Regions from separate parts of the Zhongshania guokunii genome, predicted to be linked through region 3. Evidence: predicted binding sites of a transcription regulator. Region 3 holds the regulator's gene; each other region holds the start of a gene.
The links. The regulator PhoB, encoded in region 3, activates phosphate uptake and scavenging genes when phosphate is short. The targets are predictions, from matches to a motif close to TGTCATAAANNTGTAACA.

Region 1 (4,254 bases), on a different contig from region 3:
AAGCATCTGGTAGCGACCGCTAACCGGGGTTTAAGCGGCTAGAGCGTAGTTGTCGTCGTTGGCAACTATTAGGTTTACAGCTTTGGATTAACGTGATTCGCTGTCATCACGGCATGCACCATAAGTTTTGTAACCGGCGTCGAATCCAAATCGGCCCCAGAGGGTGGATTGTACTCCTTTGGACCGGTGACGACTAGGATTGTTCGCTGTGGTTTTGTCGGATGCTTAGTTTTATGTTTAGACTTTTGTTAAGTAACTCGGCTTCGTCGTCTAAATCAGCGGCGATGAGCGGGTTGGCTTGCAGCCAGTCTTCGGGAATACTCAGGTTGAGTTTGGTGGCGTCTTTGCTGCTTAGGGTGATGGTGTCGGGCAGTTGTTTGGCTTGGCGACGCCGATAGAATATACATGCTAGGCGCAGTACGCAGACCAGCGGCCAGTCGGCGGTAACGCCGTAGCTAGGGCTGCCCACTGGCTTGGGTTTACGGCGGTGGTTGGCAACTAAAAAGCTGAGTCGGGCTTGTTCTTGCCGCGAGAAGCCCGGCATGTCGGCGTTACCGAGAATATAGGCGCCGTGCTTGTGGTAGCCGCCGTGGGCAATGGCAAGGCCCAATTCGTGCAGTTGGGCGGCCCAGCGTAATAGCGGGTCTGCTTCTTGGTCGGGGGTGGTGATGTGTTGGGCTACGGCGGGCAGCCAGCGGGCGCAGAGCTCCGCTATGCGGTTGCCCTGAGCTGCGTCGATGCTATATTGGCTAATTAGTTGTTTGATGGTGTCTTCGCGTTTGTCGCGGTGGTGAAGGCGTCCGGCGAGGTCGTGAACAATGCCTTCGCGAATGGCGTAATTAGAGACGTGCAGGCCTTCCATGTCTAATTCTTCGAACAGGGCGTAGAGCACGGCAAAGCCGCCAACAAAAACGTCGCGGCGGTCTTCACTCAAGCCTTTTATGTTTAGCTCGCGGCTATTGCTGGCACTGAGTACTTGGTTTTTTAGCTGCTCTACGCCGGAGGCAGAGATGTAGCCAGCATCACTTAGCTCTTGGTCTGCCAGAATTTTACCAATACTGCGAATGGTGCCTGAGGAACCAACGGCTTCTTGCCACTGTCCACGGAAGGGTTCAACGTAGGGGCCAATCATCTGCCGCGCGGCGTTAACTGCTTTTTTGAAGGATTTTTCGTTGATGTCGCCATTTTTGAAATAGCGCATACTGAAGCTGACGCAGCCCATGGGGAGGCTTTCGAGCTGGCGTGGGGTGTTATTACCCACCACAAGCTCGGTGGAGCCGCCGCCAATATCGATAACAAGGCGATGTTTTTGTTCTGGGGCAAAGTCGTTGGCTACGCCGAGGTAGACGAGGCGGGCTTCTTCGGTGCCTGAGATGATGTTGATAGTTAGGCCGAGCACGGCTTCGGCCTTGGCCATAAACTCGACGGCATTGCTGGCTGCACGCAGGGTGTTGGTGCCGACTACGCGAATTTGCCGGCGTGGAACACCGCGCAGGCGGTCGGCCATTTTGGCGAGGCTGTCTAGGGCGCGGTCTTGGGCTTCGTCGCTGAGCCGGCCGTCGTCGTCGAGACCCGCCGCCAATCTAACCATATCTTTATGGCGGTCGATGACGCGAATTTTGTTGTCGCTGAAGCTGGCAATGAGAAGGTGGAAGCTGTTGGAGCCAAGATCCAGTGCTGCGTAAGAGTCGCTATTTTGAGCCATGTTAGTATGAATTCCCTATTGGCTGCTCAGTGTATCGGCTGAGCCAGCGAAAATCGACACTGGGTTTGCGTCATAAAAATGACATGGCGCATCGCTACACTAGCGTGTATTTTTTTTGATAGATTATTTAAATGGATTATTTGAAGGGTGGGCAGGGCGTGGATAGTACATGGGTTGCCAAAGAGTTGAGTTGGTTGTCGTTTAATGAGCGGGTATTGCAGGAGGCTGCAGACCCGAGTGTGCCGATTATTCAGCGCATCCGTTATTTAGGTATTTTTTCAAATAACCTTGATGAGTTCTTTCGAGTGAGGGTGGCAGACGTGCGCCGCTTGGCGGCGTTTTCACCCGCGTCTAAGCAAGATGAATACAAAAATCTGCTTGAGGAAATTCGGCAGAAAGTACTTAAATTGCAGCAGCGTTTTGACGCGGTATACCGTGAAAATTTAAAAGAATTGCGGCGCCGTAAGATCTATCTGATCAACGAAAAGCAGTTAGATGAGGCGCAAACCAGTTATGTGCGCTCTTACTTTCACTCTCATATTCAGCAGGAATTGGTGCCGATTATTCTCGACGATGCCAATCCTATCCCTGAATTAAATGAATCCTCTATTTATCTTGCGATTCGCTTGGGCTACGAGACTCAGACCCGCTTTGCATTGCTGGAGATTCCCACCTCGCGGCTTGATCGTTTTATTCGCATCCCTGGCCGCAAAGGTAAGCGTGGCAAGGTCCTAATTTCTTTAGAAAATATGATTCGGGTGTGTCTGCCCGAGGTGTTCAGGGGGATTTTTCCCTTGGAAACGTCAGATGCCTACACTATTAAGCTAACGCGTGACGCTGAGCTGGAGTTGAGTGAAGAGGTGACCCACACCTTTGTTGAGAAGATGACTCAGAGCCTAAAGCGTCGTAAAAAAGGCGATCCAGTGCGCTTTGTGTACGATGCAGCGATGCCCAATGACTTACTGGATTATCTCGTTAAGCGTATGGGGCTGGGCAAACTCGATTCTATGATCCCCGGTGGGCGCTACCACAATTCCAAGGACTTTATGCGCTTTCCCAATTTGGGGCCAGCGTATTTGGATGCCAAGTCGCGGGCAACTATACCAGTGCCCGTAATTGACCGAGCAGCGAATATTTTGAGCTGCCTGCGCGAGCAAGATATTTTGCTGTATTACCCCTATCACAGTTTTAATTACCTGACCGATTTGCTGAAAACAGCGGCGATCGATCCCGCAGTGAAAAGTATTAAGGCTAGTCTGTACCGGGTGGCGTCTAACTCTCATGTGGTTGATGCGCTGCTGAATGCCGTGGCCAATCACAAAGAAGTAACAGTGGTTGTTGAGTTGCAGGCCCGCTTTGATGAAGAGGCGAATATCGCGCTGTCGCAGCGTTTAACCGACGGCGGCGTGAATGTTATTTTGGGCGTGCCAGGTTTAAAGGTGCACAGCAAACTGATTTCGATTGTGCGCCAAGAAGGCAGTGTGCAGCGCTATTACAGCCATGTGGGTACTGGTAATTTCAACGAAAAGACTGCCACGGTGTACACCGATTTTAGTTTGCTCACCTACGACCAAGCGATTGGTGACGAGGTAGCCAAAGTATTTGATTTTATTGCCTTCAACTATAAGCGTCATGAGTTTAACCATCTTGGGGTGTCGCCGCTGAATAGCCGTGAGCGCTTGCTGGGCTTGGTTAAAGAGGAGATTCAAAATGCTAAAAAGGGTAATGAGTGCGGCATCACCCTTAAGTGTAATAATTTGGTCGACCGCGAGCTAATCGACCTGCTCTACGAGGCCAGTGCGGCTGGGGTGCCGGTGCGCTTAATTGTGCGCGGCATGTGTTCCTTGGTGCCGGGGGTGGCGGGGCTGAGCGACAATATTGAGGCGATTAGCATTGTTGACGGCTTCTTAGAGCATCCACGGGTGTATATTTTTCGCAATAATGGCGAGCCCCGCTATTTTATTTCCTCGGCAGATTTAATGACCCGCAATATCGATTTTCGAGTTGAGGTGACTTGCCCTATTTACAATAAACCTTTGCAGGATATGTTGCAGACGATTATTGATTTGCAGTGGGCCGACAATGTTAAGGCGCGGATAATTGATGCTTCGCAAAGCAATGCGTTTCGGGTGCGTAAGAAGAGTGGAGGTAAAATTCGTTCGCAGGATCAGACCTATAAGTTTCTGAGCACGGGTAAATTGCCGCGCTTGGCGCGCTTAGACTATCGCGCCAAACCGAAGTCTCCAAAAAAGAAACACAAGAAATAAGGTGTGCGGCGCTTACTGCGAAATAATCAGTAATTCGCCGCTGAGTTTTTTTGGACTGTAAATTTCGCGGCTGACGAGTTCAGCGCCAAAGGCTTTTTGGCAGCGTTTTGCCAATTTATGGAATGGTGGGCGACCGGGGTCGGCAATAATAATTTTGCCCACACCGGCTTCGTGGGCAGCGCTTATGGCGGAAAACAAGGGTTTAACTAAGGTGTCCCAGAAACAAATGTCGCCGCCGAGCATCAGGCTGTGACCCTTTAGATCTTCAGTTTTAAGATGTTC
Region 2 (4,254 bases), on a different contig from region 3:
GCAAAGGGGCTAAAGGTTTTAATATTAATAAAACCCGCCACCGCCTCCCCTGGCATACTTGGCAGAATGGCTTTATTCACTTCTACGGTGCGGGTAATAACCGAAGGGATGCTATCGAAGCGCGGAATGCGGCCATTTTCAGCACCGGGCACATCAATGCCGTCAAAGGCGATGCTGGTATAGCGAAAGGGTGCGCCGCGTAAATTAATGTAGCGGGCTTGGCCTTGGTCGCGCTCTATTGCCAAGCCGGGTAGGCGGCCAAGGGAGTCGGCGAGGTTTTGGTCGGGGAAGCGACCGATGGTATCGGCAGAGATAATCTCTACATAATTGTCGGCAAATTTCTTAGCGTCAAAAGCCGCTTGCTGGCTGTCGCGGATAGGCGCAGCGGTGACGGTAATCATCTCAAGTTTGTTTTGCGCCAAACCGAGGCTGGGCATGCCTGCCGCTAGTCCTGTCATGAGGTAATACGATAGGCGTTTGCTGCCGAGGGAATTCATTGGAGTCTCCTGTTGATGATGTAATTACGGTGTTGGTGAACGGCGCGTCAAAATGGCCACGGAAATAAGTCAGGGGGATTGTCGAGGCTGTGTGTGTCGGCTTTGTGACAAAGACATCTACAGGGGTTTAGAGATGTCTCTAAACGCGCGTGCTCGCTCGCAGCCCGCTATTTACGGGCGCTTTGCGTGGTAATTATTTAGTTGCTTGGCGTTGCTATACGCGTCGATGTGCTCTTGGGGGCATGAATGCTTATCGCCGTAGCGGGCAATGCTAAACGGTATTGTGAACGTGCGGTTTGCGAGTCCCGCGCAGATTCAAATAAAAAAGGCGCGGCCAGTTCTTCGCCGAATAATTGGCAGAGTTCATCTTTAATTTTGCTGCGATTCTGATCCAAGGTTTTGGCGCGCAGGCCTTTTTCACTTAAATCTTTAATGGCTTTGGCGTGCCCACCGTAGCGCTGCATTAAGGCAATGATTTCTTGGTCGGCACTGCGATCGGGGCGATTGGAGGGGGGGTTGGTAAACCAGCCATCGACTGGGTTTTGGCGTCGGCGGTAGGCATACCAGAGATAGTACATAAATGGCGTAGACGACATCTTAAGCGCATAGCCATGAACGATGACGGTGCTGGTGGCGGGGCAGAGGACTAGTTCTGCTGGGGATTCGGCGATGGCGATGGCATCGGCGATGTCCTTGGGGCGCTGTCGTAGTGCAAATTCCAACCACGCCAGCGCGCTGGGAGAGGAGTGTTTAAAGCCGCCGGTGTTTAAATGCGCAAGGTAGTGGCTGGGGTAGGGATAATTGCTGCGCAAAAACAGTGTTAAGGCCTGCTCCTGCCTCGGCGAGTAGTCGTCTGCTTTGCTGCTGAGCTGTTCGGCTTGGCGTCGATTTACACCGTGTTCGGTCAGGGCGCGAAGCAGCTGCTTTCTGCGGGGCGATAGTGGCGGGGCGACAGCGGTCCACATCAGCAAGCCCAGTAGGCTCAGGAATAATTGGCTGGCAATCAGTTTTGGCCACTGCGACTGGCAGGCGAGGCCCAGTTTCAACTCTTGAATGTGGTCGTTAACGGGCCAGTGCAGGCTAATTATTCGCGCTGTATTGGCAGAGTTGGCGTATGTTTTGTTATGAATGCGCAGCACTTGGGCTTGGCATTGCTGTACCACACTCAATGCGCTGTTAACGTGAAGCTGAGCAAAATCATGATTGAGGCGTTTGACTAAATAGTCGTTAAGGCTGTCGTGAAAAGACTCGTTAATACCCGCTTCAATGATCTTATTTGGCAGGGTTTCTCGCAGTTGCTGTGCCAGTGAGCGGCTGAGGTAATTAAGGCTAAGCCAGTGATTAAAGGCGATAAGCAAGACGCTGGCAGCAGCCACGACCGCTAACTTGATAAGCCATTTCGGCTTAGATCGCCCCAGTGATGTCATGGGCAATCCTCAGTTTGGGCGCTTAGTTGCTGCAGGGGGGCGAGCAAGGGCGCGTAAACCTGAAGGCCGCGAATGATTTCGCATTCTAATGCGCAAGGGTGGCTGTGGTGGAGTTGGTTTTTGATAAACCACGCCCCCGACGGCACCTCGGGATTAATAAGTAAGGTGTAATAAGTGCTTAAATTTAAGTTGTCTGCCTGCGAAATAGCCGTGCTGATCATGTCGACTTCGCGATGTTTAAACGCGGCGTAAAGGGCGCTGGGGTCGGTATAAAACTTTTTTTGGTCGGCGTTAAGATTAATACCCGCCTGCTTTAAGGCCGCCATGGGTTGCAGAAAATGGGTTTGGCTTTGGCTGTCGCGGGAGAAACCGATAACCTTGCCTTGGAGGTAGTCGCTGCTTAGCTGAGGTGTGCTGTCTTGGCTAATCCAGTACAGAGCATAGTTAGGCGTTTGCTGTAAAACACGGTAGTAATTGCTGAATTCCGGCACCAAGCCCGCCACGATGTGGTGGCGATTCCAAAAGATATCGAACTCTTCGTCCAGAATATGTTGCGGGCTTAGGTAGGCCCGCGGTCGCCAGCGTATCTCAACGCCAGAATAGGACGTGGCAAACAGTGTGCTGGCGCATAAATAGTCGGCAAAGTCGGTGGCGTAATTGTAAAACAAGGTGAGAATTTTAAATGTTGGTTTTGTGCCCGCGCCGTGGCTGCTGCACTGGTAGCTGCGGTAGTCACTCAAACTAAGCGCTTGTAGGGGGCGGCTTGCCATCCACACACTAAGGGCGATGGGCAAACTTAGGGCAAGGCCCAAGCAGATAAGGTAAACGGCGCGATTAGCACTTACAACACGATATGACAGCATGGCGCCGCAACGTGGTAAAAGTCTGTGGGTACTTGCATGATGATTCCTTTTGCTCGCAGGCCAATTGACAATGTTGGACATCGTTTAGCGGTAAGGGGTAACACGCGCATTCCGTGTGGTTTTGCTGGCGCAGAGAATAATTGGGCGGCTGCTACTAAGATCTAATCAACAATAAGACACTTTGTTGACAGTATCGTGACAGTGGCGGTTTTCATTCTGGCGAGGACAATTGTCGCTAGGCAGGCTTTGTTCGGTGCTGCTATTCTCGTAGAAATTTTCTTGTACACGGAGGTCGTTGAAATGACTAATCAGCAGCAGGATTCAGATGAGTCGCTTTCATCAGATTGCCCAGTCCATGCAAACGCAATTCAAAAAGTGAGTGCGCGGAGCGCAGAGATTGGCGGGGGAATCACGGTCAATCGGGTGTTGCCCTCGCGGCAGCGGCGGATGATTGGGGCGTGGTGTTTTCTAGATCATGCTGGCCCCGCGGTTTTTCGGCGCGGCGGCGGCATGAAAGTGGGTCCCCACCCCCATATAGGTTTGCAAACTTTTACATGGATGGTGGCCGGCGAAGTATTGCACCGCGATAGCCTTGGCAATGTGGCCGAGGTGCGGCCTGGCGAAGTGAATTTGATGACCGCGGGGCGGGGCATTAGTCACACCGAGGAATCGCTAGCCAGCAGCGAGCAATTGCACGCAGCACAATTGTGGATAGCGCTGCCCCACGCCGAGCGCGAGTGTAGCCCCGCGTTTGATCACTACCCGAATTTACCTGGGTGGGCGGATGGCAATTGCCAGCTCACACTGTTGGCTGGCGCCTACAATGAGTGGACGTCGCCAGCAAAAATATACACGCCGCTGGTGGCCATCGATGTGCTCAGCGCTGATGGTGGTGAGTTGGAGCTGGTTCTCAAACCGGATTTTGAATACGGTATTCTGGTCTTGCAGGGCGAGGTCGAGGTCTGTGGTGAACGCTTTGTAGAGAATGAATTGGCGTATTTTAGGCCGGGGGAGTCGCAGTTAAGGATTAGTTTAAGCCCGAGCAGCCAGGTTATTTTCCTTGGCGGCGAGCCTTTTGCCGATGAGATAATCTTGTGGTGGAATTATGTTGGCCACAGCCGCGCCGAAATTATTCAAGCGCAGCTCGATTGGGAGGAAGCTGCGCCGCGGTTTGGCCGAATAAGTGGTTTTGACGGTGGCCCCTTAACCGCGCCGCCGCTGCCGTGGACAAGTTGATTCGCTCGCCAAGTTTATTGCTCAATACCGCTTATATAGCGGGTCCTTGCGCCTGAAATCTAGAGCGGGCGCACTATTCTCTGGAGTTTTGAATGCCCCATGAAAGCAGCCTATTACAGGCCACCGTTGTGTTATTACTGGCCGCCGTGCTGGTGGTGCCGCTGGCCAAACGCTTACAACTTGGCGCGGTGCTGGGCTATTTAATTGCGGGGGTGGTGATTGGCCCCGCTG
Region 3 (4,254 bases):
AAACCGAGTTGCGGCCAAACATTTGAATATCCCGTGCCGCCCAAGCATTACTCATGCCCAAACCACCCCATGTATCTACATTTGCAGCGTGACCACACTTATGGGTGCTAGAAAACACCGCATCAACCTGTGCCATTGTCATACCTGAAATTGGGTTGTCTTTGTGCACAAAAACCGCCAAAGCATCAATCGCTACCGGGATTGCAGTTGGCTTATAGCCATATTTAGACTCAAAAGACTCAAGCTCTTTGTCTTTCATCTTACGGCTCATTGGACCGATATTAGATGTGCCTTCGGTCAATGCTGGTGGCGCAGTAGACGATCCAGCAGCCTGAATCTGGATATTGATATTCGGGTAGATACGCTTAAAATCCTCGCCCCACAAAGTCATCAGGTTAGCGAGTGTATCGGAGCCAACGCTAGATAAATTACCCGATACGCCAGATGCCTTGGTGTAGTCTGGCAGTTTGCTATCTACGCTCGTATCGGCAACCGCGCCCATTGACGACAAAGCCACAACCGTACTTGCTACTAAATATTTGATCTTCAATTCGATACTCCCAAAGCCATTAAGCTGTTACAACGATGCCACTTTATAGACGAATTATGACAACTTTGTGACAACAGCCCCAAATATCCTTTACCGCCAGCTTAAGCCACTTTTACTGCTGCAGATTTGGGAAAGACACAGCTAAAAACACTGCCGGTATTAGGCACACTACGGATACGCAATTCGGCTCGATGGCGAATAAGAACATGCTTAACAATGGCCAGACCCAGCCCAGTGCCGCCCGTATCAAGGGAGCGGCTTTGATCTACGCGGTAAAACCGCTCTGTTAAACGAGGGATATACTGGGGTTCAATGCCTATTCCGGTGTCTTCAACTTCAAAATAGGCATGGTAGTCATCTTGATACCAGCGCAAAATTATCTTGTCATTTTCACTGGTATAGCGCGCAGCATTGACCGCCAAATTAGAAAAAGCGCTGCGCAATTCATTGGCATTGCCATTTATTGCAATATTATCGTCACATTCAATCACAATATTCCGCGAGCCACTCGCTGCGGTCTCACTCTCTTCGCGAATCATTTCCATTAATGGCCGCAAGCGAATAACACTTTCATCAGCCAATTTTGGCACCGACTCTAAGCGCGACAGCAACATAAGGTCTTGGATTAATAAATTCATCCGCCGCGACTGTTGCAGCATTTGATTTACCGCCCTATCCCAGCGCGGATTTTCGCCACCGTGCTCAGAAAAAGTCTCTAGATAACCGTTAATCACAGTGAGTGGCGTGCGTAACTCATGGGAGACATTGGCAACAAAATCTTTACGCATTTGCTCTAAACGGTGGGTTCGAGTCACATCACGAGCAAACAATAGACGATTGCGCTTGCCAAAAAAACTGACACTAATACTGAGGTTGATCATGCCATTTACGGGGGAATTCATCTCCAGTGGCGCCTGATAGCGCTCTGCCTCAAAGTACCGTAAAAAGGCGGGACTGCGCAGCAGATTAACCAGCTGCCGGCCGGCATCTCCCTCTTGCCTTAGCCCAAGTAAATCGTGGGCGGAAGAGTTGCACCACTCGATATTGCCCTGGGGGTCGAGCATCACCACCGCGTCGGACATTGACGCAAATGAAGAGTGTAAATAATCAATCATTGCCTGCAGGCGATCACTGTCTTGACTAGAGTCTCGCTGCATTTGGTATATCACATCAAAAACTTGGCCCCACATCCCTATTGCCTCCGGCGGCTCTTCGCCGGTGCCGCTGTACAACCAATCCGACAGACGCTGCAATTGCTGCAATACACGGCCACAGATCAATATTGCGAGCACCAGCAGGGGCAATACCCCCAAGTCAAAAACAACGCAGGCCCCGGCCATTGCAAGCAATGGCACACTAAGCCGTAATAATTCTGTCTTCCAGCTGTAATACCGCATCATTTCGCGCTATGCGCAAACACCCGTGGTGGAAAAACGGTAGCCCGTTCCCCGAACTGTTTGAATTAAGAGGCCGCAGTCGCGAAGTTCGGTCTGCAGCGCCTTGCGAAGCCGCCGAATATGCACATCAACTGTGCGTTCTTCGACATAGACATTGGTTCCCCAAACTTGATCTAAAAGCTGGCCGCGACTATACGCCCGCTCTTGGTGGGTCATAAAGAACTTTAGTAATTTAAACTCGGTAGGCCCCATCTCTAATGGCGTGGCGTCAACAAACACCCGGTGACTGCTAGGGTCTAATTTCAGGCCTGCGACCTCGATGCTCTCCTCCTGCTCACGACTTGTCGAGCGCCGCATTATAGCTTTAATTCGCGCCATTAACTCCCGCGATGAAAACGGTTTGGTAATGTAGTCGTCGGCCCCCACATCCAAGCCCTGCACGCGATTGTCTTCATCGTCTTTGGCGGTCAGCATAATAACTAAAAGGTCGCGGGTCAGCTCATCTCTACGCAGGCGACGCAGTAATTCCAAGCCACTGGTAACCGGCATCATCCAATCTAGCAGCACCAAATCAGGTCGCCGATCCACTATAAGGCCATGTGCGTCCTGCGCATTGCTCGCTTCCAGACACTCATAGCCGGCCAACTCCAGTCCTACCCGTATCATTTCACGGATCGCAGCTTCGTCGTCGACGATCAATATGGTGCTTGCAGTCATCCCTTTAACCTTTTTTTGCGATATTTGTAAGCTGCATTAAAACGATTTTTAGTGACAATTTTATGACACTTCCAATTTTCCCAGCTTAATCAAACACTACCGTCTTATTTCCGTGAACCAAAACACGATCTTCGAGATGATTGCGCAGTGCCCGAGCAAGCACCGATTTTTCGACATCTTTACCAAGACGAACCAAATCGTCTTTGCTGTGCCGATGGGAAACCCGAATTACATCTTGCTCGATGATTGGCCCCTCATCGAGACGTTCGGTGACATAGTGACTGGTGGCGCCGATTAATTTAACACCGCGATCGAAGGCTTTCTGATAAGGGTTTGCACCGATAAATGACGGCAAGAAACTGTGATGGATGTTGATCATTCGCCCTGCGTAAGCCTGGCAAAATTCGGGCTGAATAATTTGCATATAGCGCGCTAATACCACGCAGTCTGCTTGGTATTCTTGGGCCAAGGCCATAATTTTAGCGTGGGCGGGTGCTTTGTTTTGCGGATCAATAGCAACGTATTCAAAGGGGATACCGTGCCATTCCACCATGCTACGCAGGTTTTCGTGATTGGATATAACACAGGGAATATCGCAGTCCAATTCACCACTGTGCCAGCGATGCAATATATCGGCAATACAGTGGGAGGCGTGACTGGCCAAAATAACCACCTTACGCTTAACCGCAGAGTCCACCAGCGCCCAGTGCATACCATACTCCTCGGCAATCGGTGCAAATGCCGCACGGCAGGCCTGCGCACTCACTTTCAGTGATTCGGCGCGAATTTCATTACGCATAAAAAACCAATTGCTCTCGGCATCGGCGTGATAATTTGCCTCGGTGAGCCAACCTCCCTGCTCTGCAACAAACTGACTAACGCGGGCTACTATCCCCACGCGATCTGGGCAGCTAATCACTAAACGATAAGTATGATCCATGTAAAACGCTCAATCCTTCATTAGACTTTATTTAATATACCGCGCAAAGCCTGCGGCAAATCTGCAGGTAAAACCACCGTTTTAGCATTGTCTGAAGAGGCCAAACGCAGCAGCGCTTCGGTGTATTTCTCGCCAAGCAAATAAAGCACAGGCAATTCTTCATTGCCCACCGCCTCAGACACTAGCGAAATAGCGGCGCCACTGGCTTTGGCAAGCACTACTTGGGCTTGCGCATCACGACGCGAGGCCTCTAAACGGCCATCAGCTTCCAAAATGGCCGCCTGTTTTTCACCCTCAGCTTTAGTCACCGCAGCGCGCCGCTGGCGCTCTGCCGCCGCTTGCTCTTCCATGGCCGCCTGCATCGTTGGCGAGGGGTTTATGTCCTGAATTTCTACTGTTTTCAGGGTAATCCCCCAATCGGCAATATCCTCAGATATAGCGGCTTTTAGTTTGGCTTTAATTTGGTCCCGCGACGACAGCGCCGAGTCCAGCGCCATCTCGCCAACAATAGAACGCAGCGCAGTTTGGACTAGGTTTTGAATTGCAAAAGTGTAGTTTTCAACGCCGTAAACCGCTTTTTCTGGTGCCACAATATTAATATAGGCGACCGCATTGGCAATAATCACCGCATTATCTTCGGTAATGACTTC

Region 1: the regulator PhoB is predicted to act here: its motif matches at 1,772-1,789, upstream of ppk1 (polyphosphate kinase 1).
Region 2: the regulator PhoB is predicted to act here: its motif matches at 2,960-2,977, upstream of AB4876_RS07435 (substrate-binding domain-containing protein).

Annotation. Positions count from the first base shown of each region.
Region 1 is NZ_JBFRYA010000017.1:39,304-43,557, forward strand. It holds RNA gene ssrA (transfer-messenger RNA) at 1-158, opposite strand, end outside; gene ppx (exopolyphosphatase) at 194-1,705, opposite strand; gene ppk1 (polyphosphate kinase 1) at 1,864-3,972, shown strand; gene AB4876_RS16225 (class I SAM-dependent methyltransferase) at 3,985-4,254, opposite strand, start outside.
Region 2 is NZ_JBFRYA010000005.1:140,411-144,664, forward strand. It holds gene AB4876_RS07425 (TonB-dependent receptor) at 1-497, opposite strand, end outside; gene AB4876_RS07430 (hypothetical protein) at 695-1,924, opposite strand; gene AB4876_RS07435 (substrate-binding domain-containing protein) at 1,921-2,787, opposite strand; gene AB4876_RS07440 (pirin family protein) at 3,088-4,023, shown strand; partial or broken gene AB4876_RS19070 (monovalent cation:proton antiporter-2 (CPA2) family protein) at 4,116-4,254, shown strand, end outside.
Region 3 is NZ_JBFRYA010000021.1:17,786-22,039, forward strand. It holds gene AB4876_RS17465 (PstS family phosphate ABC transporter substrate-binding protein) at 1-550, opposite strand, end outside; gene phoR (phosphate regulon sensor histidine kinase PhoR) at 652-1,950, opposite strand; gene phoB (phosphate regulon transcriptional regulator PhoB) at 1,957-2,664, opposite strand; gene purU (formyltetrahydrofolate deformylase) at 2,750-3,604, opposite strand; gene AB4876_RS17485 (SPFH domain-containing protein) at 3,625-4,254, opposite strand, start outside.